Regions from separate parts of the Streptomyces sp. NPDC005803 genome, predicted to be linked through region 1. Evidence: riboswitches for the same ligand, from Rfam matches in the RefSeq annotation. Region 1 holds a riboswitch; each other region holds the start of a gene.
What was found. Region 1 has a riboswitch for cyclic di-AMP ahead of ABZ454_RS32100 (M23 family metallopeptidase). Riboswitches for the same ligand answer to the same signal wherever they lie in the genome.

Region 1 (4,362 bases):
GGGGGGGGAGGGGAACGGGCGGGCGCGCGGGGTGCGGACCGGTGCGGCGTGGAGTGAGGTGGCTACTTCTCCGGTACGGGGGTGGCGGCGGCCGCGTCGGCGGAGCGCTCCGTGGGCTCGGGGTCGGCCGGCCGCGGGACCGTGGAAGCGGGCGTGGTCGCCGCCTGGGCCGCGCGTGCGGCCTGCGAGGTCTTGCGGCTGTGCGCCAGGATGCCTATGAAGCCCGCGATGAACCCGCTGATCAGGCCCGATACCGCGTGGTTGGCCGCGTTGACCGATTCGCTGTCCGGCAGACCGATGGCCACGTAGTTCACCGCCGCACTCATCACCGCGCCCATCAGGCCGCCGATGAGACCGCTGATGACGGCGCCGCGTACGGGGGAGGGCGGGGTGGCCGGGGTGGCCGGGGCGGGGGCAGGGGCGGGGGTGAGCGGTGCGGTCATCGTCGAGGGCCCTCCAGACAGGCTGCGATGAGAGACCGGGAGCGGCTCGCGGGGCGCGGCGACATGCGCGCTCCGGGACCGGCTCGCCCGGGCAGCCCGCCGATCCGGGGGATGCAGCAGTTACCTTGCGGCAGAACACGTGTTCCTTGCAACACCTTCTCGTTTTCGCCACTTTGAGGGCTCGGGGGAGATCGCCCGAGGAGGCGGTGATGTCTCTGGGCCCCAACGGGGCTGCTGTGTCGGTTTGTTCGGGCCCGCTGACGCCGATCCCCGGCCGGTCAGCGGCGGTTGAGGGGTGGTGGACGCGGAGGGCGGGCACCGGACTGACCTGGACAGGTGCGCGGACGCGGGGCCGGTCGGCGGGCCGCTCCGGGTGCGGGTGGCGCGGGACGCGGGGCCGGTCGGCGGGCCGCTGCGGGTGCCGGTCGCGTGGGCGTGCGCGCCGGGTGGTCATGAGTGCGTCGAACATGCCGTAGAGTTGTGTTCACCGACGCGGGGTGGAGCAGCTCGGTAGCTCGCTGGGCTCATAACCCAGAGGTCGCAGGTTCAAATCCTGTCCCCGCTACTGAAGGTTCAGGCCCGGCACGCATGCAGCGTGCCGGGCCTGAGTCGTGTGTGCGCCGTCGGCCCGCCGGGTCGCCCGGCGTGAGCCGCATGCCGCGTACGTCCCCCCATTGGCCGATGACGAGTCGCCCCGCGACCCCGTTGCGGGAAGCCTGGAGGGTGGTGCGCGGTACCGTCCGCGGCCGTGGATGCACGGGGTAGGAGAACAAAAGGTGGGGAAGCGGGAGGAGCGGCGGCGGAGGCGTGCCGGGGGTGTGCGGACCCGCCGGTTCGTCCGGGCGCTGCCTGCGCTGATGATCGCCGGGGGCGTGCTGTTCGATGCCGCCAGCCCGCCCTCCTTCACGGCCGTCCCGTTGTTCGCGGCGGCTCCGCTGATCGCCGCGCCGTTCTTCTCACTGGCCAGCACGGTCCGTACCGGTGTCGCGGCGCTGCTGGCGGTCGCCGCGCTCCGGCTCTACAGCGGCACCCTCTTCCAGGTCGTGCCCTCCATCGAACTGCTCACGGTCCTCACCGTCTCCGTCCTCGCCGTCGTGATCAACGGGGTCGTGCGGCGCGGCAACGAGCAGCTGGCCTCGGCCCGCGTCATCGCGGAGACGGCCATGCGGGCGGTGCTGCCGACGCCGTCCGACCGGATCGGCGGGCTGAGCGTGGCCGCGAGGTACGAGGCGGCGCAGGCGGACGAGTTCGTCGGCGGCGACCTGTTCTCGGTGACGGACACCCCGCAGGGGGTGCGGCTGGTGGTCGGGGACGTGCGCGGCAAGGGGCTGGACGCCGTGGAGGCGGTCGCGGTGATCATCGGTGCCTTCCGGGAGGTGGCCGAGGACGAGGAGACGCTGGAGGGGGTGGCGGGGCGGCTGGAGCGTGCGCTGGCGCGGGAGTCGAGCCGGCGCGGCGGCCTCGACGCGGTCGAGGGCTTCATCACCGCCGTGCTCGTGGAGATCCCGCCGGGTGCGGACCGGGTGCGGATCGTCAACCGCGGTCACCCCGAGCCGCTGCTGCTGCACACGGACGGGGCACTGGAGGTGCTCGGCCCGTCGGTGCCCGCGCTCCCGCTGGGGATGGACCTGGGGGTGTGGCCGGACCGGGCGGACGAGTGGGACCTGCCGGCCGGCGCGACGCTCCTCCTTTATACGGACGGCCTCTCCGAAGCCCGTAACGCCGAAGGCGTCTTCTACGACCCCGCCGAGCGGCTGCGGGGGCGGATCTTCCCGGGGCCCGAGGAGCTGCTGTCCGCGCTGACCGACGACGTGCGGCTGCACACGGGCGGCGAGTCGACGGACGACATGGCGCTGCTCGCGGTCGCGCGGCCCGCCGAGGGCCAGCCCGTCCGGCGCAGGACCGTGAAGATCGTGGGCTTGGGCGGCGGCGGCCCGGCCTGAGCCCCGCGGTGACCGGCGGGGTGGGAGCGGTTGTCCACGATGCCACCGTCCGTGACCGAAGGACACCGCTCCGCATAACATTTGACACAACGTCAGAAAACGGGTGACGCCTGAGGGGCGATCAACTCGTCCGATTCCACCCGGTTGTGTCCCGTAAAGTCCAGGCCAAAGACGTGAACGATCAGTGGGAACAGCTTGGATTCGGACCCTGGTGTCTATTAACGTTCGATAACGCAGCGCGGTTGTCCCAGCCGCCGTCAGTGGCGGCACCGTGCGCGAGCGCCGAATTCCGCAAGGGAACCGGGGAACCACCTACATGGGGTGAATCGGGCAACTCTGTCCTGTGACGAGGCAGAGGTACCCGTAGGAGACCTTCCTGCTCCGAACCCGTCAGCTAACCCGGTAGGCGAGAAGGAAGGAAAGGAGTGCGCCCCCGTGGCGTCCAACAAGCCTGCCCCCGAAGCTCCCTCACGGTTCGGGTCCGAGTACGGCGATGACTTCGCGACCCGGCCCGCCACCGCTCTCACGGAGTGCGGGGCCGACTACGCGACCGACTACGGGACCGATCGGGGCAGCGACTTCGGAAACGACTTCCGCGCCGATGCGGCCGGGCCCGACCGGACCTGGGAGGAATGGAATCCCACCGAGGAGTCCGTCCGCCCCGTCCGCGGCAAGCACCGCGTCGCCAAGCAGCGCAATGGTCTGGCCCGCAGCTCCACCGTCCTCGGCGTCGGCGTCATCGCGGCCGTCGGTGCGGGTGGCATGGCCACCGCCCAGAGCAAGCCGCCGGTCTCCATCTCTCTTCCCGATTCCATCGCGGACAATCTCCCCGACGCCAAGTCCCTTCCGGGCGTCGGCGCACTCTTCTCGAGCGGGTCCGAGGCGGACGAGGCCGCGACCGCTTCCGCCCCGCTGACGAGCGCCGGCATCACCACCGCCGAGGCCGAGCAGGGCACCACCGACGCGGGTGAGGCGCTGCGCGCCCGCATCCTCCAGCAGGCCGAGCAGCAGCAGGACGCCGCCGACGCCGAGGTCAAGGCGGCCGCCGAGAAGGCCGCTGCGGAGAAGGCCGCCGCCGAGGCGAAGAAGCAGCAGGACGCCGCCGAGGCGAAGATCGCCGCGGAGAAGAAGAAGGCCGCGGAAGAGGCGAAGAAGAAGGCGGAGGCCCTGCGCCTCGCCAAGCTCGCCGCCAGCTACGCCATTCCCACCTCCTCGTACACGATCACCTCGACCTTCGGTGAGGCCGGATCGATGTGGTCCTCCGGCTTCCACACGGGCCTCGACTTCGCCGCGCCTACCGGTACCCCGATCAAGGCCGTCCACACCGGCACGGTCAAGTCGGCCGGATACTCCGGCTCTTACGGCTACCGCACGGTCCTGGAGCTGGAGGACGGCACGGAGGTGTGGTTCTGCCACCAGTCCTCGATCGACGTCAGCGTCGGCCAGAAGGTCACGACGGGTGACACCATCGGACGCGTCGGCGCGACCGGCAACGTGACCGGTCCGCACCTCCACCTGGAGGTCCACACCGCGGACGGCACCGGCGTCGACCCGATGACCTGGCTGCGCGCCCGGGGCCTGACGGTCTGAGACCGCCCCGCACGCCGCTTCGTTCTCCGGCCCACGCAACCCCGGCAGCCCTGACGCTCACCCCCGACGTCAGGGCTGCCGGTCCGGCCGCCGATCCGTCGCCCAGACGCCCTGGCTCCTCGTCTGCCCATCTGCCCGTCTGCCTGCCCGAAGGACCGGCAGGGCACGGTCCACGGTCGACGAGATCGGCCGACGTCGTGGTCGCGGAATCAGGTGTACAAGGCATGGAATAGCGGAACCGGCGGAATCGGTTGTTCCCTTTATGACTTCTCTCCGAAAGCTCGGCTCCTCCGGCCTCCAGGTCTTCCCGCTCGCGCTCGGGGGCAACGTCTTCGGCTGGACCGCCGACGAGGCGCAGTCCTTCGCCGTCCTCGACGCGTACGCGG
Region 2 (4,362 bases), on a different contig from region 1:
GGGCTGGTCCGCTCCTGGTACCGCCGGGCGGTGGTCGAGCTGGCCCGGCTGCCGCACGTGCGCCGGGTGGCGATCCAGACGAACCTCAGCGGCCGTACGCGGTGGCTGGCGGAGGCGGGCGCCGAGTGCCGCGACAAGATCGCGCTCTGGTGCACGTACCACCCCGGCCAGACACCCTACGAGCGGTTCCTCGGCCGGTGCGGGGAGCTGGTCTCGCTGGGCGTCCGCCACAGCGTGGGTGTGGTCGGGCTCGACGGTCATCTCGCCGAGGCACGGCGGCTGCGGGCGGCCCTTCCCGAGGAGGTCTACCTCTGGGTCAACGCCGCCGAGGGCCACACCTATACGGACGAGGAGGCGGACCGGTGGACCCTGATCGACCCGCTGTTCCCGTACAGCCGCCACCCGCACCGCTCGGCGGGTCTGCCCTGCCGGACGGGTGAGTCGGTGATCTCGGTGGACGGTGACGGCACGGTGCGCCGCTGCCACTTCGTCCGCGCCGAGCTCGGCAATCTCTACGACGGCAGCTACCGCGCGGCCCTGGGCCCCCGGGCCTGTCCGCTCGCGGTCTGCGACTGCCACATCGGGTACGTGCACCTGGAGACGCTGCCGCTGTACGACGTCTTCGCCGGCGGGGTACTGGAACGCGTACCGGCCCTGCCGCTGTCCCCGGTCGCCGTGGCCGGCGCTCCGGGCGGCTGAGGACAGCGGGCTGCTCAGAGCGGCAGCAGGTCGGGCCGCTTGGCCTCCACGTGGTCCCCCGAGGACTCGCCGCGCAGCCGCCGTCCGATCCACGGGACCAGGTACTCGCGTGCCCAGTGGATGTCGTCGCGCCGTACTTCGAGCGTGCCGCGCTGTACCTGCGGCGGCCACTCCTGATCCGGGTCGGCGGGCACGTCGAGGCCGAGGACCTGGGCGGCGCGCAGCGCGACCCGGGTGTGTCCCTCGGGCGACAGGTGCAGCCGGTCGTTGTCCCACGCCCGCCTGTCCTGGACCGAGCGCAGGGACCAGAGGTCGAGGACCGGGCAGTCGTAGCGGTCGGCGATGGACCGGACATGGGCGGTATAGGTGGCGATCTTGCCGCGCAGATGGCGCAGCACGGGAACGTTGCGGGTGTCGAAGCCGGTGGTGACCATGACGGTGCCGACCGACCGGGTCAGGTCGGCGACCGCGCGCTCGAAGCGCTCGGCCACGTCGTCGGGGTCGGTGCCCGGCCGGATGATGTCGTTGCCGCCGGCGCAGAAGGTCACCAGATCCGGGGCGAGTTCCTTGGCGCGCGGCACCTGTTCCTCGACTATCTGGTCGAGGAGGCGTCCTCGTACGGCGAGATTGGCGTATCTGAAGTTCTCGTGCGCGGATCCTGCGCCGCCCGTCGTCGCCTCGGGGTCCGGGAGCTGGTCCGCGAGGAGTACCGCGAACCGGTCCGCCCAGCCGACGAAGGTTCCGCCCGGGCCGGGATCACCGACTCCCTCGGTGAAGCTGTCGCCGATCGCCGCGTACGACCCGATGACGCCCCGTCGGTTGATGACGCCCTGCTGGATGTTGTTCGAATCGTCTGCCACAAGGGCATATCCTGCACCGCCGAATGTGACCTACGCGACCGTAATACGGGGTTGACGGGTGGTGAGATAGACCACCCGGTCAGTTTTTGGTAAAGGGGGAATAAGAATGTCCGGCACCAGGGGACGCCCCCTGGTGCCGGACACATACGGCGGAGGGGCGGCGCGCCGCCGCGCACCGCCCCTCCGTGTATCGCTCAGCTCCCGGTCACCGGACCGGGACCGGTGTCACCTGGATCAGACGTAGATCCCGTGCGACGCCAGGTAGGCGATCGGGTCGATGTCCGAGCCGTACGCCGGGCCCGTGCGGACCTCGAAGTGGAGGTGCGGGCCGGTGGCGTTGCCGGTGGCGCCGGACAGGCCGACCTGCTGGCCCGCGGTCACGGTCTGGCCGGCCGAGACGGAGAGCGAGGACATGTGGCCGTACTGCGAGTAGTGGCCGTCGGCGTGCTTGATGACGACCTCGTTGCCGTAGGCGCCACCCCAGCCGGCGGTGACGACGGTGCCGGAGGTGATCGCCTTCACGCTCGTGCCGGTCGCGACGGGGAAGTCGATGCCGGTGTGGCTGCCGCTGGACCAGTTGGAGCCGGAGGCGCGGTAGGCGGTGGTGTGGTTGCCCGGGACCGGGTGGACGTAACCGGAGTCGTTGCTCTGGGCCGCCGGGGCCGAGGTCTCCTCGGACGCCGTGGCGTCGGAGGACGAGGAGGACGAGTCGGCGGCCGTGGAGGCCTTCGTCTCGGTCTTCTGGGCCGGGGCCTTCGACGGGGCCTTCGTCGAGGTGGAGGTGGTCGAGGCGTGGCCCCAGGCCTTGCCGCCGAGGGTCAGCTTCATACCCGGGAAGATCAGGCTCGGGTCGTCGCCGACGACCTTGCGGTTGTCCTGGTACAGCTTGTGCCAGCCGCCCTTGAGCTTGTGCTCGGCAGCGATCTTCGACAGGTAGTCGCCGGAGACGACGGTGTACGTCTCGGTACCGGCCTGCGTCTTCGCGACCTGCTTGGCCGGGGTGGCGTGCGTGGCGGCCGACTGCGAGGCGGCGGGGGCGGCCTGCTCCGCGGCGTTGGCGCCGGTGGCACCGAGCAGCGGAAGCGCGATCACGGCGCCGCCGGCGCTCGCGGCGACGACGCCGCGGGCGATGGTGCCGGCCTTGGGACGACGGTGCTTACCCGAGATGGGCATGAAGGTTTTCCTCTCCGGCGCCTGCGAGGTGAGCTGTCGGGTTCGGACTGGAGATGTCCGGTCGCGGCGGACGCGACTTCACCCCGAGCCGGCCGGATTCCCGGTCGGCGGCTTACCTGGTTCCCCCGCTCCTGCCACGCGGTGAGTGGGTGCGAATTCCGGGCGGCGGCAGGATTAGGCGGTCCGTCCGGATTGCAGCGAACGTAAGCGAGCCGGGACGGCGGAAACAAGCCACGAGTTCTCCGCGGGATTCCGCACCGGAAAGCCGGCGCGGAATTCCGGTCACACTCCGTGGATTACGGATCTTGGCTTTCCGCGCGGTGCTTGGAATACCCATCGGGCGCACCGCCACACACCGTCACGGATATGATCCCGCTCACGAGAAGGTGATCATCTCCCCTGCGATCAGGGCATGTTCGGATAAAAGGAGCTATTCGGACATGTCATGCCCGCCGCCCCTTCCGCATCGGCTCACCCACCGGACCGGCCCCCTCCCCGCCGGGCCCGCACACCCTTCGCGGGGCCCGAAGTGCGGGCGTGACCAAGATGATTGCCCGAGGAATCGATGTCGTATCGTCACGAGAGTGGTCCCGCGGGCGACACGCGCCGGCGGCAGAGCCTCCAGGAGTGACCGTGACGCAGCAGCTGCCGCAGACCCCGTCGACGGAACCCGAACTGGCGGGTGTCCGCAATTTCCGTGACGTGGGCGGGCTGCCCACCTCGGACGGCCGCCGGGTGCGGTACGGACGGCTCTACCGCAGTGGTCACCTGGCGCACGCCACGGCCGAGGACACCGCGTTCCTCGCCGGTCTCGGCCTCCACACGGTCTTCGACTTCCGCAACGTGGCCGACCACAAGCTGGACGGCCTGGACGTGGAGCTGCCGGGCGTGCGCAATGTGAGCATCCCGCTGAGCGACCCGGCGGACGGCGCGGAGTTCTGGCGGATGGTGCGCGACGGCGACATGGACGAACTGCGGTCGATCCTGGCCGACGGCAAGGGCTCCCGCCGCATGATCGCCTCCTACCGCCGGACCATCCTGGACCGCACGGCCGAGCACAGCCGGGTTCTGCACGCCCTGGCCGAGGACAGCGTGCCCGCCCTGATGCACTGCGCCGCCGGCAAGGACCGCGCGGGGCTCTCGATCGCGGTGTCCCTGCTCGCCGTCGGCGTCGAGCGCGAGGCCATCGAGGCCGACTACCTCAAGTCGAACGACGCGCACCGCCGCTACAGGATCCGCCGCAGCGACACCTCCCCCGCCGGAATGTCGCCCGAGGTGATGGAGCTGCTCAATCCGCTCTTCGGCGCCCACCCCGACTACCTGGCCGCCGCCTTCGCCACCATCGACGAGACCTGGGGCAGCACCGACCGCTACCTCGCCGAGGGTCTGAAGATCACCCCGGAGACGCGGGAGCGACTGCGCGAGCGCCTGCTCGACGAGATCTGAGCGGCCGGCCGGCGCCCCCGGCTACTGGTTGTGCATCCCCACGGCGAACAGCAGGTAGAGGAAACCCGCGACGACGTGCCCGGCCACCAGGTAGGCGAAGAGCCTGATGACGAGCCCGCGGGGCATCTTCTTCTCCTGCGGGTCGTAGTTCTTGGGCCGGGCGGGGCTGAGCGGGTCGTAGTTC
Region 3 (4,362 bases), on a different contig from region 1:
CCTGCTCACCGCGCTCGGCTGCGCCCGCCCGCTCGCGGCGCTCGGGCTCGGGGACGACGGCGCCCGCTCCCTGGGCCACCATCCCGGCCGGATCCGGCTCGTCGTCGCCGGGGCCGTCTCGCTGCTCGCCGGATGCGCCGTCGCCGTGGCCGGACCCATCGCCTTCCTCGGGCTGTTCGCGCCCTATGCGGCCCGGGCCCTGGCCGGAGCGCGGATGACCGCCGGGATCGTCCTCTCCGCCCTGATCGCGGCCGACATCATGATCGTCGCGGACATCCTCGCGCGGGTCGTCATCCGGCCCTGGGAGACCCCGGTCAGCGTGCTGCTCGCCTTCGTCGGCGGCCCCCTGCTCGTGTGGATCGCCCGCTCGTCCCGGCTGTCCACCGCGGGAGTCCCGGCATGACGGACGTGACCCCGCCCGACAGCGTCGTGCTCCGCACCGGAACACTGTCATGGCTCCTCCCGAGGCGCAGCGCGCTCACCGCCGCACTCCTCCTTCCGCTGCTGGCGCTCCTCATCACCGTGGCGGTGATGGCGAGTTCGACCGGAATGAGCCTGTCGCAGACGCTCTCGGGGCTGCTGGGAACAGGTGACGCCGGCACCGTCATGATCGTGCGTGACTTCCGGCTGCCCCGCATAGTCGTCGGCCTCCTGGTCGGCGCGGCGCTCGGCATCGCGGGCTGTCTCACCCAGACCCTGGCCGGCAACCGGCTCGCCACGCCCGACCTGGTCGGCGTCAACGAGGGCGCCACCGCTGCCGTGGTCGCCACCGCCGCGGGGTCAGCCACCGGCATGGTCGGCAACTGGTGGCTCGGGCCGCTCGGCGCGGTGGCCGCCGCGGTCCTGGTCGTCCTGTGCGCCGGAGGAGCGGGCACCGCCGGCTACCGGCTGCTGGTGGCCGGGATCGGCGTCTCCACCTTCCTCGGCGCGGTGAGCGACCTGATCATGTCGCGCGAGAACGACAACACGGCGGGCGGCGTGTTCCTCTGGGCCGTCGGCAGCCTCAACGGGCGCGACTGGGACGCCGGCCTGCCGCTTGCGGTGGCCCTGCTGTTCCTCGTCCCGCTCTCGCTGGCGGCCGGGCACCGCCTCCAACTACTGCGTTTCGGCGACGAAGTGGCGAGCTCGCTCGGAGTCGACCTGCGGCGGGTACGCGCCGTCGCGCTCGTGCTCGCGGTGCTGCTGGCCGGCACGGCGGTCGGGGCCGGCGGGCCCATCGCCTTCGTGGCACTGGCGGCGCCGGTCCTCGCCCAGCGGCTGACCGGCCCCACCCGCGTGCCGGTCACCGGCTCGGCGCTGACCGGAGCCGCGCTGATCGCCGCGGCCGATGCGATCGGACGCGTCGCCGCTCCGGTCGAACTGCCCGTCGGGGTCGTCACCAGCGTCCTCGGCGGCCCCTTCCTCCTCTGGGTACTGCTGCGGCCCGACCGGGCCGCCGGAAAGGCGTGAGCCGCACATGACCGAGCATCCGACCCGTCCGCAGGCGGGCCTCGACGTCCGCGGCCTGTGCGCCGGGTACCCGGGCCGCCCCGTCGTCGAGAACGTCGACCTCACCGTCCCCGCGGGACAGGTCGTCGCGATCGTCGGCCCCAACGGCTGCGGGAAGTCGACCCTGCTACGGACCGTCGCCCGCCTCCACCGGCCCGACTCCGGCACGGTCCTGGTCGGCGGGACGAACCTCTGGGAGACCGGCCGGCGCCGCGCCGCCCACCACGTCGCCCTGCTGCCGCAGGCGCCGCGCGCCCCCGAGGCGGTCACCGTGGCGGGTCTGGTGCGCTACGGGCGCAGCCCGCACCAGGGGCTGCTGCGCCAGTGGTCGCGCGAGGACGAGCGGGCGGTACGCGACGCGCTCGACGCCACCGGCACCACCGCACTGGCCGGCGAGCGCGTCGACCGGCTTTCGGGCGGCCAGCGCCAGCGCTGCTGGCTCGCGATGGTCCTCGCCCAGGAGACCCCGGTCGTCCTGCTCGACGAACCGACCAGCGCCCTCGACCTCGGTCATGCCGTCGAGGTCCTGGAACTGGTCCGCGAGGTCGCGGCCACCGGCCGCACCGTCCTCATGGTCCAGCACGACCTCGCCGCCGCGGCCCGCTACGCCGACCTGCTCGTCGCCATGAAGGGCGGCCGCGTCATCGCCCGGGGCGCTCCCCGCGAGACGGTCGACCAGGCCCTGGTGAGGGAGCTCTACGCGCTCGACGCGGACATACTCACCGCCCCCGGCGACGGCTCACCGGTCGTGGTGCCGCGCAGCCGGACCGCGGTGGCCGCGCAGCCCACCCCGTAATGTCTCTATTCACCCATTATTCCGATCAGTCACCTATGCCCTATAAGGCCCCCTTTATATAGGGCATAGGTGGCGAATATCCATTAAAACAGCCTTCTCGGGCGCAGTGGTCAGCGTCACGTTTCCGTCCGCCGACGCGGAAGCGGAAGCTTCGGTTCCCTGTCGCCCCAAGAAAGTTGACCCTCTCCCGTGTGGCCGGTGTCACGCCTTTCCTTTTATTGATCTTGCAAATCAATTGTGATCACGAATTCCCGGCTTGTTTCGCCCGGCCTTTCTCGCTTACGGTCACGGTCAATCCGGATGGAACGCCGAATCCTGCCGCCGTCCGGTAACCCGACCACTTATGTGCGGCAGGAGCGGGGGACCCAGGTTTGCCGCCGGTCCGGAAATCCGGAGCGGCTAGGGGTGAAGTCGCCATGTGCGGCCGGACATCTCCAGTCCGAACCCGACAGCTCACCTCGCAGGCGGCGGAGAGGAAAAGCGCCATGTCCATCAAGGGCCAGCACCGTCGTTCCAAGTCCACCCTGACCCGCGGTTTCATCGCCGTGAGCGCGGGCGGAGCCGTTCTCGCGCTCCCCCTGATCGCTGCCGGATCGGCGTCCGCCGCGCCGGCGCAGTCGGTCGTCGCCGGAAAGACCTCGGTCTCGACTTCCGTTGCCGGCAAGGAAACCGCCGTCCGCAAGGCCGAGTCCACCACCTATTCCGTGGTCTCCGGTGATTCGCTTTCCAAGATCGCCCGCGGGCATTCCCTCAGTGGCGGCTGGGAGCGGCTGTACAAGGACAACCGGAGTGCGGTCGGCAGCAACCCCGACCTGATTCACCCGGGCCTGAAGCTGACCATCGGCGCCAAGTCCACGGCCGCTGCCACGAAGAGCGCCTTCAAGGCGGAGAACACCTCGGGCAGCGCCTCGCAGCCGTCGGCCGACCGCTCCGAGAGCGCCGACCGCGCCGACCGTTCCGAGCGGACGGTCACGCCCGTCGTCGAGGAGACCGCCGCCGCGACGCCCGTCGCGGTGGAGACCGCCGCGACCACCCCCGCGCAGAGCGCGACGGCGTACACCGACGACCTCGACGGCTGGATCAAGGAGTCCCTCGCCGTCATGGCCGAGAACGGCATCCCCGGCAGCTACGACGGCATCTACCGCAACGTCATCCGTGAGTCCTCGGGCAACCCGCAGGTCGTCAACAACTGGGACTCGAACGCCGTCGCCGGCACCCCGTCCAAGGGCCTCCTGCAGGTCATCCAGCCCACGTTCGACGCGTTCCACGTGCCCGGCACCTCGCTGGACATCCTGGACCCCGTCGCCAACATCACCGCCGCGTGCAACTACGCCGCTGCCACGTACGGCTCGATCGACAACGTCTTCGGGGCCTACTGATCCACCGCGGTTCGGTCCCCGGGCCGAGTCGTGACAGGGGTGGAAGGGAGCTGAACCGCTCCCTTCCACCCCTTTTGCCGTGCCGCGCGACCCCTGTGCCGCGGGGCCGGTCATCCACCCGACCCGGCAGGCGGGCGCCGGTACCCCGCGGCGCGTGATCACCCCCGGGCCCCTCCCAACCCGGTGCGCGATGCCCCTAGGAACCTTTCATCCCGCGCGCTACCCTCCGCCGCATGATTTCCACGGTGGTCTGGGGTACCGGCAATGTCGGCCGCGCGGCCATCCGCGCGGTCGACGCCCATCCGGCGCTGCGACTCGCCCACGTACTCGTCCACGATCCCGGCAAGGTGGGCCGCGACGCGGGCGCCCTCGCCGGGCTGGACCGTGATCTCGGCGTCGCCGCGACCGACGACATCGACGCGGTGCTGGCCGCCGCTCCCCGCGCCGTCGTGTACGCGGCCTCCGGCGACATCCGCCCCGACGAGGCGCTGAGCGACGTCATCAGGGCGGTGGCCGGCGGCGCCGCCGTCGTCACCCCCGCCCTCTACGCGCTCTACGACCGGCGCGGCGCCCCGCCCGAGCTGCGGGAACCGGTGCTCGCCGCCGTCGCCGGCGGTGGCGGCTCGCTCTTCGTCTCCGGCGTCGACCCCGGCTGGGGCAACGACGTGCTGCCCCTGCTCGTCAGCGGCCTCGCCACCA

Region 2: linked by a shared signal. The riboswitch ahead of ABZ454_RS27720 (LysM peptidoglycan-binding domain-containing M23 family metallopeptidase) and the one ahead of ABZ454_RS32100 (M23 family metallopeptidase) in region 1 are both predicted to bind cyclic di-AMP.
Region 3: linked by a shared signal. The riboswitch ahead of ABZ454_RS28025 (transglycosylase SLT domain-containing protein) and the one ahead of ABZ454_RS32100 (M23 family metallopeptidase) in region 1 are both predicted to bind cyclic di-AMP.

What each region holds. Positions count from the first base shown of each region.
Region 1 covers NZ_JBEXXO010000029.1:73,831-78,192, forward strand. The annotation lists gene ABZ454_RS32085 (hypothetical protein) at 63-443, opposite strand; tRNA gene ABZ454_RS32090 (tRNA-Met) at 935-1,008, shown strand; gene ABZ454_RS32095 (PP2C family protein-serine/threonine phosphatase) at 1,220-2,386, shown strand; cyclic di-AMP (ydaO/yuaA leader) riboswitch at 2,657-2,810, shown strand; gene ABZ454_RS32100 (M23 family metallopeptidase) at 2,822-3,976, shown strand; gene ABZ454_RS32105 (aldo/keto reductase) at 4,239-4,362, shown strand, end outside.
Region 2 covers NZ_JBEXXO010000021.1:171,700-176,061, forward strand. The annotation lists gene ABZ454_RS27710 (STM4011 family radical SAM protein) at 1-699, shown strand, start outside; gene ABZ454_RS27715 (SGNH/GDSL hydrolase family protein) at 714-1,559, opposite strand; gene ABZ454_RS27720 (LysM peptidoglycan-binding domain-containing M23 family metallopeptidase) at 1,794-2,732, opposite strand; cyclic di-AMP (ydaO/yuaA leader) riboswitch at 2,738-2,890, opposite strand; gene ABZ454_RS27725 (tyrosine-protein phosphatase) at 3,366-4,178, shown strand; gene ABZ454_RS27730 (DUF6126 family protein) at 4,200-4,362, opposite strand, start outside.
Region 3 covers NZ_JBEXXO010000022.1:73,238-77,599, forward strand. The annotation lists gene ABZ454_RS28010 (iron ABC transporter permease) at 1-403, shown strand, start outside; gene ABZ454_RS28015 (iron ABC transporter permease) at 400-1,449, shown strand; gene ABZ454_RS28020 (ABC transporter ATP-binding protein) at 1,457-2,284, shown strand; cyclic di-AMP (ydaO/yuaA leader) riboswitch at 2,581-2,764, shown strand; gene ABZ454_RS28025 (transglycosylase SLT domain-containing protein) at 2,770-3,663, shown strand; gene ABZ454_RS28030 (dihydrodipicolinate reductase) at 3,897-4,362, shown strand, end outside.